3 regions of the Marinobacter sp. LQ44 genome follow, and region 1 is predicted to be linked to each of the others. Evidence: predicted binding sites of a transcription regulator. Region 1 holds the regulator's gene; each other region holds the start of a gene.
The links. Region 1 encodes FliA, which starts transcription of late flagellar genes. Its sites were predicted from a motif close to CTAAAGTTTNNNNNNNNNNNGCCGNTAA; they were not measured.
Positions count from the first base shown of each region.

Region 1 (7,724 bases):
GGCTGGTCGCCCACCTGGACAGGCTGCACCGAGCGCTGGGGGGCGTTAAACACGCCTGTCAGGGTTTCGGACAGAACTTTGTATTTACCCTCGTTAACGGAAGACACCGAGTACATGACAACAAAAAAAGCGAACAGAAGCGTGATGAAATCCGCGTAGGAAATCAGCCAACGCTCCTTGTTGTGCAGGTCATCCTGGGGTTGTCTGCGCCGGCGCATAGGCTATTCCGTCCTGATTACTGCAGGAAGCCCCGCAGCCTCAGTTCAATGGATTTCGGGTTCTCACCCTCAGCGATGGCGATGATGCCATCGATCATCATGTCTTCGTAGCGGGTACGTTCCTTGACGATACTTCGCAACTTGTTGGCGACAGGGAAAAACAGCAGGTTGGCCAGGGCCACGCCGTAGATGGTGGCTACAAACGCGGTAGCAATGCCGCTACCCAGAGACTGCGGGTCTTCAAGGTTGGTCATCACCTGAATCAGGCCCATGACCGCCCCGATGATACCGATCGTCGGCGAATAACCACCCATGGCTTCATAGATTCGCGCCGCCTCAAGGTCCCGCTGTTCACGGGATTCCAGATCCACTTCCATAATGCTGCGGATGGCTTCCGGCTCAGCGCCATCAACCAGTAATTGCAGCCCCTTGCGGGCAAATTTCTCCGGCTCCCGCTCTGCCAGGCCTTCAAGGCCCAGCAAACCCTGCTTACGAGCTTTGACGCTCCAGTCAATGACCTTGCCAATGCCATCTTCCAGGCTGATGTAGGGCGGAACGAATACCCAGCGAATCTGTGTCATGGCCCGTTTGAGCATGGGCCAGGAGGTTTGCAGAATAGTGGCCGCCAGTGTGCCCCCAACCACGATCAGCCCGGCAGGCCCATTGAACAGGGAGCCGACGGCACCACCTTCGAGCAGATTGCCACCCAGGATGGCTACAAAGGCAAGGATGATGCCCAGCAGGCTCAGAATATCCATCAGCTCACGCCTTCAACCAGCCGGGGGCCCACTTCATCAAGCGGCAGGATTTCGTCACTCAATCCGGCCTTGGCGACGGCCATGGGCATGCCGTAGATCACCGAGGATTTCTCGTCCTGGGACCAGACCACCGAACCGGACTGCTTCATCATCCGGCAGCCTTCCTTACCGTCTGCTCCCATTCCCGTCAGGATGACGCCCAGGGTTTTTCCCGGGAAGCTGCGGGCAAGAGAACCGAAAGTGACATCCACACAGGGTTTGTAGTTCAGCCGTTCGTCACCCGGCAGGATCCTGACCCTCGCCTGACCGCCACGATTTTCGATCATCATTTGCTTGCCGCCGGGCGCCAACAGGGCATGACCAGGCTTCAGGATATCGCCATCCTCTGCCTGCTTGACCTGAATACGGCAAAGTTTGTTCAGGCGCTCGGCAAAAGCCGGGGTAAAACTGGCAGGCATGTGCTGCACCAGCACAATGGGAGCCGGGAACGACGCCGGCAGTGCGGCCAAGACCTTCTGCAGCGCCACCGGTCCTCCTGTGGAAGTGCCAATTGCAACCACGCTGTAATGTCTTGGTGCGGCTTTCCGGGAGGGCCGCCTTGGCGTTTCCGGCTCGCGGGTCGGCTCTGGCTGGACCGGGGCTGAGCGGTCGCGGGTTACCGGTCTGGCGGGCCGCTCTGGAGGCTGCGGCGCTGCCGGGCGCGAAACCCCGTGACGCGGCGCTGCCGGGCGCGCAACCGGAGCCGCAGAACGACCGCCGGGCTTGCTGCCGGCCACGTCAAGAATCCGATCGATGAGGATTTTCTGAAGTTGGCTGGTATCCCGGGCAATTTCCTCGAAGTTCTTGGGCAGGAAGTCCACTGCCCCGGCTTCCAGGGCATCCAGAGTAACCCGCGCGCCCTCATACGTCAGAGAGGAGAACATCAACACCGGGGTCGGGTGCTTTTTCATGATTAAACGAACCGCCGAAATGCCATCCATCACGGGCATTTCGTAGTCCATGGTAATCACATCAGGGCGCAGCTTTTCGGCCAGCTCCACCCCTTCACGACCATTGGTTGCCGCACCGACAACCTCGATCTGCCCCGAGGCCGTGAGGATTTCCGTCAGCCGTTTGCGAAAGAACCCTGAATCATCAACAACCAGGACAGAAACTGTCATCCATTTCTCCTAAACAATCCTGCATGTTGTCTGCCCTGGCACCGCTAACCGTAATGTTGAAGAAGGCTGGGTACGTCAATAATCAGGGCAATGCGGCCGTCACCGGTGATGGTGGCCCCGGCCATACCGGGCGTACCCTGTAACGCCCGCCCCAGGGGCTTGATCACCACCTCTTCCTGGCCGATCAGCTGGTCCACCACGAACCCGACCTGCTTTGTACCCATGGCCACAATCACCACATGGGCGTTTTCCGGCTCTTTCTGACCAGCCGCGCCATGTACCAGCCAGCGCTTGATGTGGAACAGCGGGAATACCTTGTCACGAACCACGATGCATTCCCGGCCATCGACGATGTTCGTTTTCGACAGATCGAGATGGAAAATTTCAACCACGTTCACCAGGGGCAAGGCGAAGGACTGATCGCCCAGCATGATCATCAGCGTAGGCATGATCGCCAGGGTGAGCGGCACCTTGATAAGAATGCTGGTGCCCTTGCCCTGTTCAGACACGATGTTGATCTGGCCGTTAAGTTGGCCGATCTTGGTTTTCACCACGTCCATGCCCACGCCCCGGCCAGACACATCGGATATCTGTTCCTTGGTCGAGAAACCGGCGGCAAAAATCAGGTTAAAACACTCGTTATCGGTCAGTCGATCCGCTGCATCCTGGTCGTACAGCCCCTTCTCCACCGCTTTTCGGCGCAGAACATCAGGGTTCATACCCGCGCCATCGTCAGAGATGGAAAGCAGGATATGATCCCCCTCCTGTTCCGCTGACAGGGTAACGGTGCCAGCACGGGGCTTACCGGCCTTCTCTCGCACCTCTGGCATTTCAATGCCATGATCAACGGAGTTTCTTACCAGGTGAACCAGCGGGTCGGACAGCGCTTCGACCAGGTTCTTGTCCAGGTCGGTTTCTTCCCCGTGCATCACCAGGTTGATTTCTTTCTTCAGCCCTCGGGCCAGGTCTCGTACCACCCGTGGGAAGCGCCCGAATACCTTTTTGATCGGTTGCATGCGGGTCTGCATGACCGCCGCCTGCAAATCGGTGGTCACCACGTCGAGGTTGGCGACCGCCTTGTGCATATGTTCATCTTCGCTCTCGGAGCCCAGACGCTGCAGACGATTACGGACCAGCACCAGCTCACCCACCATATTCATGATGTCGTCAAGGCGCTTGGTATCCACCCGCACGGTGGTCTCAGCTGTGGGCGCCGCATCTCTTGCCGGAGCGGCGGGGGCTGCCGGTTTGGCTTCCTGCTTGGCGGGTTCCGGTTGTTTTGGCTCCGGCTTCTTTGGCTCAGGCCTGGCCGCAGGCTCAGGTTTGGTCTCCCCTGCGGGGGCTGCACCAGGGCTCTTGCCTTTGCCGTGCAGCTCATCCAGCAGATTTTCAAACTCGTCATCGGTGATCAGATCATCACCAGTGGATGATTTTGCCGGTTCTTCTGGTTCCGGCTCCGGCGGGGTGTCGTTATCAACAACCGGGGCGCCGGCAAACTGGCCTTTGCCGTGCAACTGATCCAGCAGGGCTTCAAATTCGTCGTCGGTGATCTCGTCGCCGTCTGATCCGGCGTCATTGGCGGAGGTGTTTTCCGGTGCGGCCGCCGGCTGTTGCTCCGCACCTTTTTCATCGGCCAGGGCATCCAGCAGTTGCTCAAACTCTTCGTCGGTAATATCACCGGAATCATTGCCCGCACCCACGGCAGGTTCGGGTTCTGGGGTTGGCGTTACCGGCGCTGCCGTGTCGCCTTCCGGCTTGGCAAGTTCATCCAGCGCGGCGATCAATTCGTCCGGAGCCGGCGTCGGCTCTTCACGGTTACGAACCTGATCAAACATGGCGTTGACGTGGTCCAGGGCTTCCAGCACCACGTCCATCAATTCGGAGGTAACCTTGCGCTTGTGGTTGCGAAGGATATCGAACACATTTTCCGCAGAGTGACAGCAGTTGACCAGCGCTTCGAGCTGCAGGAACCCGGCACCGCCCTTGACCGTGTGGAAACCACGGAAGATGGCGTTGAGCAGGTTGCTGTCATCCGGATGCTGCTCAAGATCTACCAGCTGCTCGGACAGCTTTTCGAGAATCTCGCCGGCCTCAACCAGGAAGTCCTGCAGGATCTCTTCGTCGGCATCAAACGCCATGCGTCACCCTCTATAATCGTTCAGAAACCGAGACTGGATAACAGGTCATCAACGTCGTCCTGCCCCGAAACTACATCATCACGCTCCTCAGCCTTGATCTGAGGCCCTACCCCTTTTTCGGCCGATTCTTCTTTTTCTTCAATCTGGTGCACAGTGCCGGTGAGCTGGTCCACGTGGCTGGCCATCACCACCAGGCCAAGCAGGTTCTCTTCGACTTCTTTCACAAGGGCCGTGACTTTCTGGATAACCTGCCCGGTAAGATCCTGAAAGTCCTGGGCCAGAAGGACTTCAGACAGATTGCTGTACAGGGTATCGGAATCTGTCGCCAGGCCCGCAAAGAAGCGATCAATGCGTCCGTACAGTTCCCGGAATTCTGCCGGCTCCATTTCCCGACGGCGCAACCGCTGCCATTCGTCTCGCAGGGCGGTCGCTTCGTCGCGCATGGTGTGCGCCACCGGCATGCTTTCTTCGACCAGGTCCATGGTGCGATTGGCCGCCTGGCTGGTCATCTGGACAACGTAGGCCAGCCGATCCGAGGCATCGGACATCTTGGACAAGACTTCTTTCTGCTCGGCACTGCGGGCGTCTATCTGAAAATTCCGGATAGCCTCGTGCAGGCTCCGGGTCAACCGCCCCACTTCCCGATAGAGGCTCTGGTCGCGAACTTCACTTAGCTCGTTGATCACCGACATTGCCCGGGCGTAGTTACCGGAACTGATGCATTCGGCCAACTCCGAACTCTGCTGCTGGAGCTTTTCGGTTACCTCCGGGTCGAGGCCCTGATGGTTCTCGTTCTTGTCAGTCATGACAGCCATCCGACCTCTGGTTACTGGATTCGCTCGAAGATCTTCTCAATCTTTTCCTTGAGAACGGCAGCAGTAAACGGTTTGACGACGTACCCGTTAACGCCGGCCTGGGCCGCCGCCACAATCTGGTCACGCTTGGCCTCCGCAGTTACCATCAGCACCGGCAGGTTCTTCAGGTTCTCGTCTGCCCGCACCGCCTTGAGCAGATCAAAACCCGACATGCCTGGCATGTTCCAGTCGGTCACCAGGAAGTCGTACTTGCCGCTCCTGAGCATGGGCAAGGCAGTGTTGCCATCGTCCGCTTCATCCGTATTGGTGAAGCCAAGATCGCGCAGCAGATTCTTGATGATTCGCCGCATTGTGGAAAAGTCATCCACAATGAGAATTTTCATGTTTTTGTCCAATGGGACCTCCAGTCAGTAACACCCGGATTTCATTAAGCCTTTTGAAAGTCTAGCAGGCCGCTGCTTTAACCGCTTATTGTGTGTTGTTTGGCCGCGTTGTAAAGCGCCGGTTACCAAAATCTACACAGTTACGCGCCGCGCGGTCAGCGCCGGCCCGGTTTATTCTGGCTCGTCTTCCCGCCAATCGGACAACCGTCCCCTGAGACGAAGGGCCGCCTGGCTATGAATCTGGCTGACCCGGCTCTCGCTGACGCCAAGCACCGCGCCAATTTCCTTCAGGTTGAGCTCTTCCTGGTAGTAGAGGCTCAACACCAGCTTTTCTCGCTCAGGAAGCTCTTCGATTGCCTCTGCCAGGCTTTTCTGGAATGCATTTGATGCAATGCCATCCAGGGGATTATCGCTGGCCTCTGTTTCTTCTATCGGCAGCTCCCCGGATTCATTGAGCTCATCAAGGCTAAAAAGTCGGCCACTGTTGGCGTCTGCCAGGGAGGCATGATATTCCGACAGCTCAATGCCCAACTCTTCGGCAACATCAACATCCTGGGCCTCGCGCCCGGTGCGGTCTTCAACCGTCTTGATGGCTGCGGCGATACGGCGGGCATTGCGGTGAACGGAGCGGGGAACCCAGTCGCCCTTGCGGATTTCATCCACCATGGCACCGCGGATACGAATACCTGCGTAGGTTTCAAAGGTGGCACCCTTGCCGGTGGAATAGCGTTGCGCAGCTTCCAGCAGGCCGATCATGCCCGCCTGCATGAGATCTTCAAGCTGGACCGAAGCCGGCAAACGGGCCATCAAGTGTAGGGCGATTTTCTTGACCAGCGGCGCATGCTCCTCAATCAGCTGAGAGGGGCCTTTTGCGCCAGCCTGATGGTAGATTCCCAGGTTTTTCGCCAATGTCATGTATCCGGTTTTCTTATAGGACTGGATTCAGATCAGACTTCGACGAGCCTCTCCACGAAAAACTCCAGATGCCCTCTTGGCGATGATGGCAGCGGCCAGCTGTCCACTTTCTCTGCCAGGGCACGGATCGCCAGCGACGCCTTGGCCCGTGGATAGGCATCCAGAACGGCCCGCTGCCGCTGGACGGCTTTTTTGACGGCTTCGTCGTAAGGCACGATACCTACATATTGTAGTGCTACATCAAGGAAACGCTCGGTGACACGGGTCAGTTTTTCATACAGATGCCGGCCTTCCTGCTCGTTTCGCACCTGATTCGCCAGAATACGGAAACGGTTGGTGCCGTAGTCGCGATTCATCAGTTTGATCAGGGCATAGGCATCGGTGATCGAGGTAGGCTCATCGCACACCACCAGCAGCAATTCCTGGGAGGCCCGCAGGAAACTGACGACGGACTCGGAAATACCGGCTGCAGTGTCAACAATCAGCACATCAATCTGGTCACCCAGCTCGCTGAAGGCGTTGATCAGCCCCGCATGTTCCATCGGGCTCAACTGGGTCATACGCTGGGTGCCGGACGATGCGGGGACAATCTTGATACCACCCGGGCCGTTGACCAGCACGTCCTTGAGGTCGCACTCGCCACTGAGCACATCCTGCAGGTTGCGATTGGCGGTAATGCCCAACAGCACGTCGATATTGGCAAGGCCAAGGTCTGCATCCAGCAACACCACCCGTCGGCCTTTCTGGGCCAGCGCGATACCGAGGTTGACGGACACATTACTCTTGCCGACACCGCCCTTGCCGCCGGTAACCGCAATCACCTGAACCGGATGTGGTCTGCTCATACTGTTATCAGTCTCTTACTGCGTTCTTGTGTGGGCACAAACGGCAGCGCACCGGCTGTACCACCGGGCCTCAGGCCCCTTCTGCAACGGCCTGGCCGTGCTGCATTGTTTTCAGGCGTTCTACGCCCAACCGCACCAGAGGAATGGCCTCTGCCCGGTGCAGGTCTTCGGGAATCTTCTGGCCATCGGTATACCACGCCACTGGCAGGCCGGTTTCCATGACAAAGCCCAAAGACTCACCCAGTGTCAGCGCTTCGTCAATCTTGGTCATGACGCAGCCTGCAAGGTTTGCCATCTTATAGCAATGCCACACGGATTTCATGATGCGCGGCTGGCTGGTGGCAGACACGACCAGATGGGTACGGACATTGTGATCGCTCCGGGCCAACTCCGCCAGCTGTTCCTGATAACCGCGATCCGAGCTGGTCAGCCCGGCGGTATCAATCAGAACCAGGTGCCGATCTGACAATTCCTCCAGAATGTCATCCAGGG
Region 1 covers NZ_CP014754.1:4,139,010-4,146,733, reverse strand. Annotated here, with positions in the region: gene motD (flagellar motor protein MotD) at 1-218, opposite strand, end outside; gene ASQ50_RS18970 (flagellar motor protein) at 236-976, opposite strand; gene ASQ50_RS18965 (protein-glutamate methylesterase/protein-glutamine glutaminase) at 976-2,136, opposite strand; gene ASQ50_RS18960 (chemotaxis protein CheA) at 2,181-4,274, opposite strand; gene ASQ50_RS18955 (protein phosphatase CheZ) at 4,295-5,080, opposite strand; gene cheY (chemotaxis response regulator CheY) at 5,101-5,484, opposite strand; gene ASQ50_RS18945 (RNA polymerase sigma factor FliA) at 5,644-6,387, opposite strand; gene ASQ50_RS18940 (MinD/ParA family protein) at 6,420-7,232, opposite strand; gene flhF (flagellar biosynthesis protein FlhF) at 7,303-7,724, opposite strand, start outside.

Region 2 (7,724 bases), 1.1 Mb from region 1:
CGGTGATTTCGCGCACCGCCGCAGCGATGGTCTGCAATTCCGTTTCCACTTTCAGAATTGATTCCACCTGATGCTGGGCCAGTTCGGAGGCATGGCGCATGGTGCCCACGCAATCCACCACCTCTTTTTTCAGGCCGTCAATGGTGTGGCGAATCTCCTCTGTGGACGCCTGGGTGCGGGACGCCAGTGCACGCACTTCATCAGCTACCACCGCAAATCCACGGCCCTGTTCACCCGCACGGGCGGCTTCGATGGCGGCGTTCAGGGCCAGCAGGTTGGTTTGGTCTGCAATCTCGGAAATCAACTCCAGCCGGGTTGCCATCTCGGTAGTGCGCTGGTCCAGCTGTTCGATTCGCTGCGCACCGCTCTGCACCTCGGTATTCAGTGTCTCAATACCTTTCACGGCGTTGTGGGCCAGTTGTTCACCGGTCTCCGCCGCCTTCGCTGTGTCTGCGGATTTGCGAGCGGTATTCACCGCGTTCTCCCGCACCTGAACTGCGGATGCCGCCATCTCTGTAGTGGCGCTGGCTACCTGATCGGTATTGTCTCGTTGAGCGAGAACCTCACGTTCCGTGGTTTCCGCCTTGCCGGCGATGGTCCGTGCCGCTGCTTCAACCTGGGCAGCATTGTCCATGACCGTATTCATGCTTTCCCGAATCTTCGCCACCATTCGGTTAAATGCCCTGGACAGTGAACCGATTTCATCGTTGCGTGTAACCTCCAGTTCAATGGAGAGGTCTGAGTTCCTGGAGATTTCATCCATCCGGTCATGGAGCCTGCGCAACCGGGAGAACACCAGCCGCCCCAGAACCAGGGCGGTCAGGAAGAAAATCACCACAAAAATGACCACCTGAACACCACCACCCACCAGCAACTGCTGCTGCAGGCGGGCATCACTCTGGGCCAGGGAGTAATCCACACGAATAGCCCCCAGAATGTCCCCTTCCTGGGCCTGGTGGCAGCCAAGGCAATTCACGCCCTGATAGTCGGCCTGCGCAATAACCGGCTCGATCAGGGTATAAACCCGGCCCTGGTCATTTGCCGAGTAAAGCTCCACCCGCTCGCCACGCAGTGCCCGCATATCCTCAGGTTCGCGACGCCTCTCCTCCGCGTTGCCGGCGCCGTACATCGCGTTCAACTGATCACTGCGCACCACCCGGATGTCCAGAACATCCTCGGATGCCTTGGCCCGATCACGCAGTACATCCCGATTGTTGATGGTGCCTGTCACCATCATGGTGTTGAGCCCGTCAAAGTAGGATTTTGCCAGCCCGTCTACATATTTGTGGCTGAACTCCTCAAGATGCGCTCGCTGCGACTGGGCGCTGTAAACAACGGTGAACGCCAAAATGATGGAAAACGCCACGGCCAGGGCCGACAGCAGCAAAAAGCGGATCGAGTGTTGTTTTTTCATGGTACCCCGGCAGCGGAAGATCAACTGAACAACCACCTGTTATGACGGCAGTTTCGGGTATAACTTTATAGACATACGTCAATTTTTATATGACCCAGATCAGCCCGATGCCATCCCTATGACACTCGTTGCAAAGTTTTACATTTCCACGCAAGTACAGACTGCGAAACCTCAAGAACAACCTGGCCCAAAACCTGCTTGTTACTCACAAACACACCCCATAATCGAATTTCCGGCAGTTATTTACCGCCGAGGAGGAAATGCACCATGTCTTTGCTGACATCCCTGATACAAGCCAGCACACGCTTTCAGCAAGCCATGGACAGCCGCCAGGCACCCGCAGCCAAGCCCGATGGCGAGAAACCCGCTGCCACGAAGCAACCCGAAGCCGCCGGCAACCCGGGTGATGACCGCTTTACCCCGTCCGGGCAGTCAGAACTGGACCCCGGCAGCCTGAAAGCTCGCAAGCTCCCACTCGGCCAGTACAAACAGACCGTTGCGCAGGATCTCTCCTTTGTTCGTGAAACCCTCCGGCACAAACTTGCCGAGTACAACCTGCACCCGGCAACGGCCCTGAGCGTGGGAAAAGGCGAGAACGGCAATGCGGTAGTTGAGGGGAAGCTGCCAGAAGAGCTTCGCGAAAGAATTGAAATGGACCTGAACAACAACCGGGGCTTCCGGGAAGCCTTCAGTCGGCTGAGCGTCAGCGAACCGACACTACACTTTATGGATAACGCCCTGAAGCTCAATCAGGCCTACGGCGTGAACAACTCCCTGCTGGATTCACTGCTCAGCGACAACCAGCAGTTCAACGGATTACAGGATGTCATCCACCGTTACGACAGCCTGAAACGCAATGCCAACAGCGGCCAATCCGACTTCGGTAACAGCGCACAACGCTACGCCTTCAACCTGAACACCCGGGCCTGATGCCCGGGTGGCATGGGTCTTTGACCGTTAAACCTGAAACGGAGCGGGATCACCTTTACCCACCCGCGTAACCTCCGGGGCATCCCCGAGGAAGTTCACCACGGTAGTCGCTTCCATACCGCAGAACCCGCCATCAATGATCAAATCCAGCTCGTGTTCCAGAACACCCCGGATTTCATAGGGATCGGTCATTGGCTCCGTTTCATCGGGCAGAATCAGGGTACTGCTCATGATCGGCTCGCCCAACTCGCCCAGCAGCTCCCGAACAATCTCGTTATCCGGCACCCGCACGCCAATAGACCGACGCTTGGGATGCAACAACCGGCGCGGCACCTCACTGGTGGCTGGCAGAATGAACGTATACGGCCCCGGCGTGAACGTCTTCAGCAAACGGTACTGCGTGTTATCCACCTTGGCGTACACACCAATATCCGACAAATCCCGGCACACCAGCGTAAAGTTATGCTTGTCATCCAGCTTCCGGATACGCTTGATACGATCCGCTGCCTGCTTGTCACCCAGGTGACAACCCAGCGCATACCCGGAATCCGTGGGATACACAATCACCCCACCCTTGCGAAGAATATCAACCGCCTGGTTAATCAACCGCTTCTGCGGATTCTCAGGATGGATCTGGAAAAACTGACTCATGAATTCACTCCCTGTCCCAATTTCGCAGCCATGGCGTCATCGCCCTTCGAACCGCCCATACAACCGGGCGAATCCGGCGCCGCCTGACCACTGGCCGCCCACTCCTCCGGCGTATACAAATGCAACGCCAAAGCATGCACAGGCCCCGCCAGCTCTTCCGCCAACACTTTATAAATGGCCTGATGCCGCTTAACTTTCATCTGACCGGCAAAATCCGGCGACACCAGCGTCACCTTGAAATGGGTTTCCGAATTCGGCGGCACGGAATGCATGTGGCTCTCGTTCTCCACAGCCAGCAGCTGCGCGGCAAAACCGTCTCTAAGTTTTGCTTCAATTGCGTTCTGAACTTTCATAACTACTCCACAACCGTCCGTTTAAGTCACCGCAGCCGCCTCCCCCAACACAACCAGTCTACTACACAACAAACGATAACCCCGAAGCCCTTGACACAAAAGCCCCAAACAGACACATTCCGATGCCACTCAGCGAACCACCAACACCATGCACCTGTACATCGCCGAAAAACCCAGCCTGGCCAGAGCCATCGCCGCCGCCCTCCCCGGCCCGCACCAGAAAGGCCAGGGCTGGATCCGTTGCGGAAACGGCCAGGAAGCCGCCACCGTCAGCTGGTGCATCGGCCATCTGCTGGAGCCGGCCGAGCCCGCCCGCTACAACCCGGCATGGAAAAAGTGGCGCCAGGAAGACCTGCCCATGTTCCCCGAACAATGGCAGCTCACCCCCAAAGACAGCGTAAAACAGCAACTCAAGGTGCTCGAATCCCTGATTCGACAGGCCGACGTGATCACCCACGCCGGCGACCCGGACCGTGAAGGCCAGCTTCTGGTGGATGAAGTACTGCGCTACGTTGGCACCACCGTTCCGGTAAAACGGGTACTGATTAACGACCTGACTCCCAGCGCCGTTGCGCGCTCCATTCAGGCACCCAGAGACAACAAGGAATTCCGCCGGCTATCCCATTCCGCCCTGGCCCGACAAAGGGCCGACTGGTTGTATGGGATCAACCTCACCCGGTTCTACACCCTGAGCTACCAGCAACAGGGTCAGGACGGCGTTTACTCGGTTGGCCGAGTACAAACACCGGTGCTCGGCCTGGTTGTGGAGCGGGATAACACCATCGAGAACTTCGAGCCCAAGCCCTGGTACCGAATTGAAGGTCAATTCCAAGCCTCCGAAGAGGACGCGGACCAACGCCCGTTTACCGCCCGCTGGCTGCCGGATGAAACCTATGAAGACCATCTGGACGAAGAGAAACGCCTGCTCAGCAGGGACGTGGCCGAGCAAATTGCCCGTGCCGTGAACGGTCGGCCTGGCACCATCGCAGAATCCCGCTTCAGAGACCGGCCCGAGCCACCGCCCCTGCCGCTGTCCCTGTCGGCACTGCAGATAGAAGCCGGGCGACTGTTCCGGATGGGTGCCAAAGACGTGCTGGACACCGCCCAGAATCTGTATGAACGGCACCAGTTGATCACCTACCCCCGGTCCGACAACCGTTACCTGCCCGAGGAACATTTTCATCAGCGGGAGCAGGTGATTCGCGCTATTAGCCGGGTATCCGGCGAGCTGGAAGCGCTCACAGGGCAACTGGACAGCAACCGGCGCTCTGCGGCCTGGAACGACAAACAGGTGGACGCCCACCACGCGATCATTCCAACCGTCCGCCCTACCCCGAATGGCAAGCTGACGGCCGCCGAGGAAAAGATCTACAACCTGATCAGCCGCTACTATCTGATGCAGTTCGCCCAGGATGCGGTTCACCGTGAGGGAAAACTGACGGTGCAGGTTCAGGAACACAGATTCCGGGCCACCGAGACGGCGATACTCACCCCCGGCTGGAAAGCCCTGGAGCTGAAACTTCGGGAGAACAACAACGAGCCGGAAAAACCCCCGCTGCCAAGGCTGGGGAGCCGTGAGCCGGTCACCTGCAGCAACACCACGGTAACCGAACGCAAAACTCAGCCACCCCAGCACTTTACCGATGCCACCTTGCTGTCGGCGATGACCAACATCGCTCGTTTCGTGGCGGCCCCGGAACTGCGTAAAACCCTGAGGGAGACCGATGGCCTGGGCACGGAAGCCACCCGCGCCGCCATTATCGACACACTGTTCCGGCGAGATTACCTGTACCGGGAAAAGCGATTCATCCGCGCCACCGACAAAGGCAAGGCGCTGATTTCGGCGCTGCCGGACACTATCCGTACCCCGGACCGTACAGCGGTCTGGGAAGCAACACTGGAGAGCATCCGCCGCGGCGAAGACGACCCCAGGGCATTTCTGGAGTCGCTAAAGCAGGAGATCCGCGAATTCATTCATCGGGCGCCCGATGCGACCGGAACTCCTGCCAGCAAAACGTCTGTGCATTGCCCAAAGTGCCGGGCGCCCATGATCGAGCGGGAAGGAAAATTCGGACGTTTTTTTGCCTGCACCCGCTACCCAAAATGTAAAGGCACGCGCCCTCTGGAAGACAGTGCACCAGCAGACGGAACCGGGCAGAAACCCGTGCCCTGCCCCCATTGTTTTTCACCCCTGGTGAGGCGCCAAAGCAAAAAAGGCTGGTTCTGGGGCTGCAGTAATTTCCCGGCCTGCCGACAAACAGTGAATGACGCCAACGGCAAACCTGAACTGTAGTTACGGAATTCTACATATCACTACTGAACGCAGCCTCATTTTTTGGGATACTTGGCCTCTAATGCAGGGGATTTCTACTCCGCTCTGTGCCAAGACCACGAAATCGGCAACACCATCGAGGGCCAAGCTCAATGCGCATTGCTCTGCTGGAAGACGAACATGAACAAGCGCAACACATTCAAGCCATTCTCTCCGAGAAAGGTCATCACTGTGACAGCTTCCCCACCGGCCAGGCCTTTCTCGGTGCCGTTCTGCACCGAAGTTATGACCTGATTATCCTGGACTGGCAAATTCCAGACATGACCGGTATCGACGTGCTGGAGAATGTGCGCGCCCAGCTGGACTGGCCCATTCCGGCCATTTTCCTGACCCAGCGGGACAGCGAGGCCGACATCGTCCGGGCGCTGGATGCCGGCGCCGACGACTACCTGTCTAAACCGGCCCGGGCGGCCGAGCTCACCGCCAGGATCAATGCCCTGGCCCGCCGCAGCAACCCTGACAGTGACAAAGAAGTGCTGGTTTACGGTCCGTTTGAAGTCAACACCCGGCAACGAGTCATCCTGCTGCACGGTGAACCGCTTACCCTGACCGACAAGGACTTCGACCTCACCCTGTTCCTGTTTCAGAACCAGGGCCGGCTCCTGACCCGCGAGATGCTGCTGGAACGCGTGTGGGGCCTTGCCCGGGATATCAACACCCGGACCGTTGATACCCACATGAGCCGATTACGCCGCCGGCTGGGTGTAAATCCGGAGAACGGATTCCGCATCAAGACCATTTACCAGCGCGGCTATCGCCTGGAAGCGATCAAAGCCACTGAAGCTGACGAGCCCCGGGAAGACAGTGCAACCAATGCTTGACCGAAAACGCCAAAGCGTCACAGGTTTGCTCCTGTTGATTGTAACCAGCCTGCTGCCCGGCGTGGCTGCCGCCGAGATATCGGTTGCCCGAGGCTCTTCTTCCGCCTCGCCCGCTCAGCAATCGGAAAGCACCCAGGAATGGGTGTATACGCTCCGCTCCGGTGAGACACTCAGCGACATCGGCCAGTCCTTGCTGATGGACCGGGTAACCATTGGCCAGGTGCTGCAATACAATAACCTGCCCGGTAACGCCAGGCTGTCTGCCGGGGAACAAATTCGCATTCCTCTGGCCTGGTTGAAGCGCCAGCCCGAGCCCGCCAGGGTTAGCTCCGCCAGCGGTAATGTTATTCACGTATCGGGCACCACCGGCCAGAAAACGTCACTGACCGAAAATTCTGTCATCCGGGTGGGCGATGAAGTGATCTCCTCTGCTGGCACCGCGACTATCGTCCTGGCTGATGGCTCCGAACTGCGTATGGCGCCCAATTCCAGACTCATTTTCAACCGCCTCACCCAATACGGCAAAGCCGGAATGGCAGATACCCGTGTTCGCCTTCAACGGGGCGAGGTGCATACCCGAGTAAAACCGGTGCTGGAAGATGGTGCCCGGTTCGAAATCGAAACCCCATCAGCGGTCGCCGCTGTTCGAGGTACCGTGTTTTCCATGCAGACATCCGCCTCTGGCAGCAGCGTTCAGGTAACCGAGGGCGTGGTTGATTTCGGCCAGCCGGGCCAGATACGCCGGATTCCTGCAGGCTATGGCGCCAGCGTGTCCACCGCGAGCGCCACCCCCATGAACATCCGCCGGCTACCACCGGCCCCGGTGCTCAACCCCATCACTCCGGTTCTCACACAGCTACCGGCTGAACTCAGCTGGCAGCAGGACGGCGCCAACCGGTATCGCGTCGATATCTTCGAAGAGGATGGCGGCACCTGGCTGCAAAGTCGGGAAATGCCTGGCCATCGCTTTGACATTAGCCAACTGGACAACGGGCGCTACGAACTCCACCTGGCCGCACTGGATCGTCAGGGCATCACCGGAATGCCGGCCATCACGTCGATCGAAGTTGACCTGCAGGCACGAACACCTGATCTGCTCTCGCCAGAACCCGGTGAGAGCGTGAATGACGACATGCCAGAGTTCCAATGGCGCCTGAACGGTACCAACGAAGTTGCTCGGGTTGAAATCGCAGAAGATGAAGAATTCCGACGGCTGATTACCT
Region 2 covers NZ_CP014754.1:820,540-828,263, forward strand. Annotated here, with positions in the region: gene ASQ50_RS03865 (methyl-accepting chemotaxis protein) at 1-1,414, opposite strand, end outside; gene ASQ50_RS03870 (hypothetical protein) at 1,682-2,344, shown strand; gene ASQ50_RS03875 (L-threonylcarbamoyladenylate synthase) at 2,372-2,995, opposite strand; gene ASQ50_RS03880 (BolA family protein) at 2,992-3,348, opposite strand; gene ASQ50_RS03885 (DNA topoisomerase 3) at 3,497-5,641, shown strand; gene ASQ50_RS03890 (response regulator transcription factor) at 5,773-6,501, shown strand; gene ASQ50_RS03895 (FecR domain-containing protein) at 6,494-7,724, shown strand, end outside.
Region 2: ASQ50_RS03865 (methyl-accepting chemotaxis protein) is a predicted target of FliA. The motif match lies at 1,456-1,483, and genes of this name have one in related genera.

Region 3 (7,724 bases), 1.5 Mb from region 1:
ATCATCCATCATAGCCACGAAGCGTTGTTCAAAGCCCCAGGGCGGATTCACCACCAACAAACCTGAACCGACCATGCCGCGCTCCGGCGGTTGATCCAGCCGCACCTCATGGCGCAGGATCTTGCGCACGTCGCCTTTTTCCAGCTCGCTAATCAGGCGCTGCTCCAATCCGCTGGTCAGGATGGGATACCAGATAAGATAGACCCCGTGACGGCATTTTTTCCATGCCTTGTGCAAAGTATCCGAAACCTGCTGGTAATCGTCTTTGATCTCATAGGAGGGATCGATCAGGGTCAGCAGTCTTGGCTGGGGCGGCGGCAACTGTCGGACCAGTCCTGCCAGTCCATCCTGCTGCAGCACCCGGACACCGGCATCACGAGCCCAGATTTCCAGGGCTCGCCCCTCGGACGGGTGCAGTTCAAAGGCCGTCACGGAATCACCAGGGCGGGCAAATTCCGCAAACCAGGCGGGAGAACCGGGATAATGGGCCAGGGTTTCACCAGCACCATTATGACGTGCCAACACCTCCAGCATCGGGCGCCAGTCCATTGACGCCAGCCTCTGGCGCATGGCCCACAATCGCTGGATACCGCTGTCGGCCTCCGCCGTTTTCCTGGCCCGGTCGCTGGCCAGATCGTACATCGCACTGCCGGCGTGGGTATCAAAACAGGCAATCGGGGTCTTTTTCGCCTGCATCATGGCCAGCGCCAGCGTGAGGGCAGCGTGTTTTTGCACATCGGCAAAGTTGCCAGCGTGAAAGGCGTGAAGGTAACTCAGCATAGGGGGCTCCTGATCTCAGGCGCCCATTAAGCATCACCTGCCGGGCCCAGGCAACCCTGCTGGAAGCCCGCAACGTGGCACTTGCACCCTCCAAGCCGGTGATCAGGCACCCGGCAACCTGCTATGCTTGCGCTCTTGTGAAATAAGGAGAACAACCTTGCCTGGCCAGAGTAACGCCCCCGTTGACCAGCTGTATGCCCTCATCGCTAACGAAGAAGACGCCAGGGTCTGCAAAGACATTCCCGAGGAGGCCTGTCGGGAGGTACCCAGGAATTTCTTTCTGATTCTTGCGGCCAATGTTTTGACCAAGCTCGGCGACCTTCTGATCAGCCCGAAAACCGTTCTGGCGTGGATGATGAGCGCCGTCGGCGCCCCTGCCCTGGTGGCCTGGCTGGTGCCGATACGGGAATCCGGTTCCATGGTGCCTCAAATGGTGATTGCCGCCTGGGTTCGGCGCAAGGCGGTGCGCAAGTGGTTCTGGACACTGGGTAGCTTCGGGCAGTCAGTCAGCGTGGTTGGTATGGCCGCCAGCGTATGGTTTCTGGAAGGTTATGCTGCCGGCCTGGGCATCATTGCAGGGTTAGTGGTGTTTTCCCTGGCCCGGGGCTTTTGCTCGGTGGCCATGAAAGACGTTCAGGGCAAGTGCATCCCGAAAACCCGTCGGGGCCGGTTGTCTGGCCTTGCCACCACCATTGGCGGCTCCCTGACGGTCGCCATGACCGCTCTGCTGTTCTGGGATCGTGGCGATCCAACCCTCGGGTTCTACAGCCTGCTTCTGCTGCTCGCAGCCGCGCTGTGGATCATCGCCGGTGTTCTGTTCGCCAGTGTGGAAGAATTCCCCGGTGAAACCGGCGGCGGCAACAATGCCATGACCGAAGCCATTCAGAGTTTGTCGCTGCTGAGAGACGATGCGCCCTTTCGCCACTTCGTGGTAACCCGTGCCCTGCTGCTATGCTCGGCCTTGGCGTCGCCCTATTTCGTAGTGCTGGCGCAGAAGCAATCGGATATCGGCTGGATGCTTGGGGTGTTTCTGTTGGCCAGTAGCTTGGCCAGCTCGGTCAGTGCCAGTTTCTGGGGCTGGGCGGCAGATACCTCAAGCCGGCGGGTCATCATACGGGGCGCAGCCATGGCCAGCGCCGTCTGCCTGTTGGTGGGCTTCAGTGCCTTGATCTTCGGGCCGGATGTAGGCGGCGCCTGGTTCTACCCCGCCGCATTCTTTGTTCTGAGCATCGCCCATGCCGGCGTGCGCCTGGGGCGTAAAACCTACCTGGTGGATATGGCCGGCGGCAACAAACGCACAGACTATACCGCCGTCAGCAATACGGTGATCGGGGTTCTGCTGCTGGTAACCGGGGGGATTACCGCCGCGCTTTCGCTGATTTCAGACATCGCGGTGATTATCGTACTGGGGCTGATGGGCTTTACCGGAATGGTCAGCGCCCTGCGCCTGAAAGAGGTCACTGAAGACTGAGTATCCCGTTACTCGGGTGCCTTGCCGTCGTTCAGCGCCAGGGCGCCTTTAACAATGCGATAAATCACCCAGATGGCCATCCCCAGAAGGATAAACCAGCCAATAATAACCATCAGGGTAATGGTGCCGATCACCAGCCACAGCAGACCAATCCAGAAGGTGCGGATCTGCCAGCGAAAATGAGGCTCAATCCAGGTGCCACGCACCTCATCCATCTTGACGTAGTTGATGATCACCCCGACCAGCGCCGTGATCCCGCCAAGAAAGAAGGCCAGCCCCTGCAAAATATAGACAATAATCGCCAGGTTGCGGGCGGAATCCGCCCCCTGCGGTTTGTTCTGATCCGATTCAGCGGGAATAAACTCAGGCTCAACCACACTCAACTCCTATCAACCAAACCCGCAGCATAGCAGCGAACCTCAGTACCTGGAAGGCCGATAGCCGATCCGGAAACCACCCCAGTGCTTGCCGTTAACAAAGATGGGCACCGACAGGTCATGCATGATTTCACCGGTATCGCGCCGGTAGGTTTGCAACAACATGTCCTGAGTGTGGCTACCACAACGAATACCGGTGCGATCATTGAACAGTCGCTTACTCCGGCTTTTCACCAGATCCACTTCGGGGTTACCGGTGGGCGGGTGGGCAAAATCCCGATTGTGGGTTGGCACGTAGCCATCCGGGGCGCAGGCAATGGAGAAGACGATGGCATCGTGGGAATTCTTGATGCTCTCCTGCACCGCTGGCAGTACCTGGTCAGTGAAACGGTCGAAGGCGCTACTGTATTGCTGGGGGTTGGTGTTCGGGATCGGCTCTCGCTTCTTCTCGAATAGGGCCGATTCGCTCAGTTTGCCCTGCTCAATGGCCTGCTCAAAAAGCTCACCGATCTGGGCGGCCCCCGCACGCGCCTGATCAAAGAACGATCGGTGGTAACTCTGGCTACTGTTCAACGCAAACGCGGCATTGGCGTTTTCCGACAGTTCCATCAGAGTGGCCGCCTGATCCGCCAGCGACGCCACACTGCTGTCGCTTTCAGCAATATGATCTCGCACCGATTCAATGGCAGAGAACACCTGTTCCAGACTCTGCTCATTGGCCTGGTCAATCTCTGCAATGCGGGCAACCTGCTGCTGCACCCGGTCGGATTGGTCGCGAATCAGATCCAGCTGCGCGCCAACGCTTTCAACGGATGTCAGCCCCTGCTCCACGGAGCGGGCCAGGTCCTCAATACGGGCAACGATCAGGGAAGTATCGCCCTGGATTTCTTCCAGGGTTTCCGCCACTTCGCTGGTCGCTTGTGCAGTGCGCCCCGCCAGCTGTCGAACCTCATCTGCCACCACGGCAAAGCCCCGGCCCTGATCACCGGCCCGCGCTGCTTCGATAGCGGCGTTCAGGGCCAGCAGGTTGGTCTGCTCAGCAATGCCCTGGATAGTAGAGGTAACGCCCTGAATCTTGGTGGACTTTTCATTCAGTGCCTGAATCAGGCTGAGATTCTCTCCTGACTGCTGATGCACAATCCGGACACTTTCAATGGCGGAAACCAACGCCTGGCGCCCCTCAACGCTGACTTCCCGGTTCTGCAACGCCATGGTGGCGGCGTTGGTGGCCTGTTCGGACGACTCACGAACAGACTCGGTTATCTTACCGGCGTAATCGGCCATCTGGGCGGTTTCTTCCACCTGCCGGTCGAGGCGTTTTTTCACCTGATCCGCCGCGTAGGACACTTCGGCCGCGGAAATGGCGTTCTTGTCGGCACTGTCAGACAGGGTCTCCACCAACGCCTTGCCTGCACGGGCGTCCTCCAGCAACTGCTGGCATTGGGCTCTCAGAGGGTGGCCCTCCGCAAGCGAGCCATCATTCAGGCCGGCAATACCTTTCTCGATCGGCTCCAGTACCCGCGCAATCAGATAGCCGGCCGCCACCGCCAGACCAAGCACCAGACCGATCAACATCGAGGCCGCATCCAGCCCTAACAACGGTGCCACCCACAGGCAGACAATGCCGAGCGCAACAGCAATGCCCACCCCCCAAATAATTGCAGCGCGATCGAGTAAGCCCATGGTGCCCTCTTCTTTATCATTGCGTACGCAAACATTTTGTTATTTAAGGCCAGTGTTGAGAGTAAAGAATTGATACAGGTTAATAACTCATACTTTAGTGGATTCTGCATGCCACTACTGGCTCCCTGATCAATTTATCGGCAGATTCCCGGGAATCTGTAACAAAAAAACCGCACCCCGAAGGGTACGGTTTTCAGGGCGGAACGTGACGGAGCGTTAGCTGCCGATCTTGCCACCGTCATCCTTGGTGATCACCACCGTGGCAGAACGCGGAATGCTGTTTCCGCCGTCTGGCCAGTGGCTGATCAGGTTACCGTTCTCAAACTCATCACGGCTTGTTGTTGCGCCAGGGTGCTGCACGTTGATAAACATTGTGCGCTGGTCCGGGGTGGTGACAACGCCGGTGATTTCCTGGCCAATAGGGCCTGTCAGGAATCGGCGCAATACGCCATTGACCGGGTCTGCAGCCAGCATCTGGTTATTACCGAACTGGGCAAAATCGCCACTGTTCTGGACGCTTTCACTGATGTCGGTCTGGATCCACAGACGGGAATCTGCGTCGAACCAAAGGCCATCGGGGTTAACAAATTTCTGATCATCATCCAGACCAGCATTCTGAAACTCCGAATCGTCCTCAGGACCAGCCAGCAGGAAGATATCCCAGTTGAATACCATGGCAGTTCCAGAGTCATTTCCTTCCTGCCAGCGAATGATATGTCCCCAGGGATTGGCAGCACGCGGGTTGGCTTCATCACTCTCTTCCCGGCGGGAGTTGTTGGTCAGTGTGAAGTACACCTCGCGGGTGTTTGGATCTACTGCCCCCCACTCAGGACGGTCCATTTTGGTAGCACCGACCGCATCGGCAGCAGAGCGTGTACGTACCAACACATCCGCCTGGCTGCTGAAGCCATTCTCAGCAGTCAACTCACCCAAGCCAAGGACCAGGGGAATCCACTCGCCGCTGCCGTCTTCGTTAAACTTGGCGACGTATAAGGTACCAGAATCCAAAAGGTGTCCACCGGCCGTAGCGGCATGGTATGGCTGGGCACTAACGAACTTGTAGATGTACTCAAAGCGCGCGTCATCACCGGAGTAACAGACAACCGGCTGACCCTCGATTGCAGGAGCAAAGACGACCCCTTCGTGGGCAAAGCGACCCAACGCCGTTCGTTTGACCGGTTTGGAGGTTGAATCGAACGGATCGAACTCCACCATCCAGCCAAAGCAATGGGGCTCATTACGGAAGTCATCCGTTGCAGACGCACCGGACGGAGTGGCGTTAAATCGGGTGTACTGCTCTTCGCCGCTCTGCGCCAGTTCCCACGCATAGCGGGACGAACCCGAGGAGTTAACACCGTAGCGGCTTTGGGAATCCGGCTGCTCATCGGTGTTGAGGAAGTAACCCGCCCAATTCTCCTCAGACATCATGTAAGTGTTCCAGGGTGTTACGCCATGAGCACAGTTGTTCAGGGTTCCACGGGTTTCGGTACCGGCCGGGCTGAACTGGGTTTTGACAAAATCAGAGCCCCGGACAGGACCGGAAATTTCCATCGCAGTCAGCGCGGTGATGCGACGGTTGAACGAATCTCCTGGCACAGGAGCCCACACACCGCTGGCATCACGCTGAACACGATAAACGGATATACCGTGCGCATTCATTTCACGAAGCACCTGATCGGTATCCCGGGTTGACTCATCAATCATCGGAAAAGAACCGCTGCCGAAGTTCTGACCTTGAGCAGCTTGATGCATGAAGCGGGGTTCGATGTATTCATGGTTCAGGACAAGCAAACCATCTTCCGAGCTACCCTCAATCGGGAAGTAATGCATGCCATCGTGGTGTGAACCGATCTGGGCCGCCTGATCAGCACCGGAGTTATCCAGTGAGAACTCAGGAAAAACGCCCTCGTTAGACAAGATCGGGTCGCCCCAGGCGCCAATCACACGAGCAGAATATCCTTCAGGCACGACAATGGAGTCCGCCTCACTCACGGGAACAGCCTTAAAGCCTACAAGGTCAGGCGCCGTTGTCGAACCGCCCGTACCGCCAGAGGAGCTTGAACCTCCGCATCCGGTCAGAGCTGCCCCGCCGAAAACGCCTGCAACGGCAGCTGCAAGACCGCCTTTCAATACGCCACGACGGGCGAGACGGGCCTCAAGAATAGAGTCGAAGGTGCGATTGCTGGAGTTATTACACTCAGGCTCGTAACCTGGGTCTTGATGAACGGGGTTGAGATTACGCTTATCCATGGTTTCTCTCTCTTATCGAGTTATGTTTCGGAAACCTGATGGTCGCGACTAATCATTGCGTTTGGTTGACGATGAGATTGCAAATGCTGGTCATATTTATGACAGCGGTAGCATCGATCACAAGATACCAAACAACACGGGCCTCGGAGGACAATGCTTCGAATGAGCGGGCGCTCTTCTCACAAAAAGTGGTGCCTCACTTCCATTTCGGCTCAGACCTATTATCTGCACTGGGTTCGTCAAACGATCTAAAACACAGGGGCTCGCTTGCTGCAGCTTTGACCTCCATCACCGCAGCCTTTGACGTAGTTGTTTTTGGTCTGCAAGCGATTGAATCATACAGTGCTGGGGATTTTGATACGGCTGCAGTGGAGGGCGGTTTGATGGCGGTGTCATCAGGACAACTAGCGCTAAGTGTCAGAGCCTTCAGGGCATATCGTGAGGCGAGAGCAGCGGCACTAGGGTTACAAGTTGCTTCTTCGGTCCGGGGGTTGTCAAGATTGGGTGGCTTCTACTCGGCGTTGTCGGTAGGTTTAACTGCATCCCTAATTGGAGGATTGGGAAACGATAGACCCCATCATCGTACTCACCTCAACTGGCTATCCTTACTGCCCCGCCGATTAAAACCGCGTGATGTCGATTGCTGCTTCTCAAGCGCAGACTGGCAAGCAATACAAAGCCGAACACCCGGAATTGCCTTGCGGCGAGCTTCGGGAATCGCCCGACCACACTCGTCACAATAGAGCGCACTCTCACCGCTACCAAGCTGACTCCGTGCCCTTTGCACTTCATCTTCAATACTCGCATCTATCTGATCCTGAACAGCGCCGTCCCGTGACCATCCACCTGCCATAGCGTTCTCCAATCGTCAATTGAATTGATTCAGCCTAGGGCACAAGAGGGTAGGCCGCCCTCACCTGCCTAATCACAATCCTGGCATCCTCCGGCTTCAACCCCTGCTTTCGCAACTGCGGCATCACCATCGCGCCCACCTTCTGGCAACGGGAGCTATCAATTCCGTGCTTTTGAAACACATCGGCAATGGCCTGTGGTTGGACATCCGGATTGGCTTTCAGCAGGTTGCCGATGTCGATGGCACAGGCCTGCTCTTCAGGGGCAGTGTTCTGTTTACTACGCCAGATCAGGACAGCCACGATGGCGAC
Region 3 covers NZ_CP014754.1:1,176,814-1,184,537, forward strand. Annotated here, with positions in the region: gene ASQ50_RS05450 (23S rRNA (adenine(2030)-N(6))-methyltransferase RlmJ) at 1-780, opposite strand, end outside; gene ASQ50_RS05455 (MFS transporter) at 938-2,251, shown strand; gene ASQ50_RS05460 (DUF4870 family protein) at 2,260-2,628, opposite strand; gene ASQ50_RS05465 (methyl-accepting chemotaxis protein) at 2,671-4,311, opposite strand; gene ASQ50_RS05470 (PhoX family protein) at 4,528-6,561, opposite strand; gene ASQ50_RS05475 (DksA/TraR family C4-type zinc finger protein) at 7,148-7,414, opposite strand; gene ASQ50_RS05480 (hypothetical protein) at 7,449-7,724, opposite strand, start outside.
Region 3: ASQ50_RS05465 (methyl-accepting chemotaxis protein) is a predicted target of FliA. The motif match lies at 4,446-4,473, and genes of this name have one in related genera.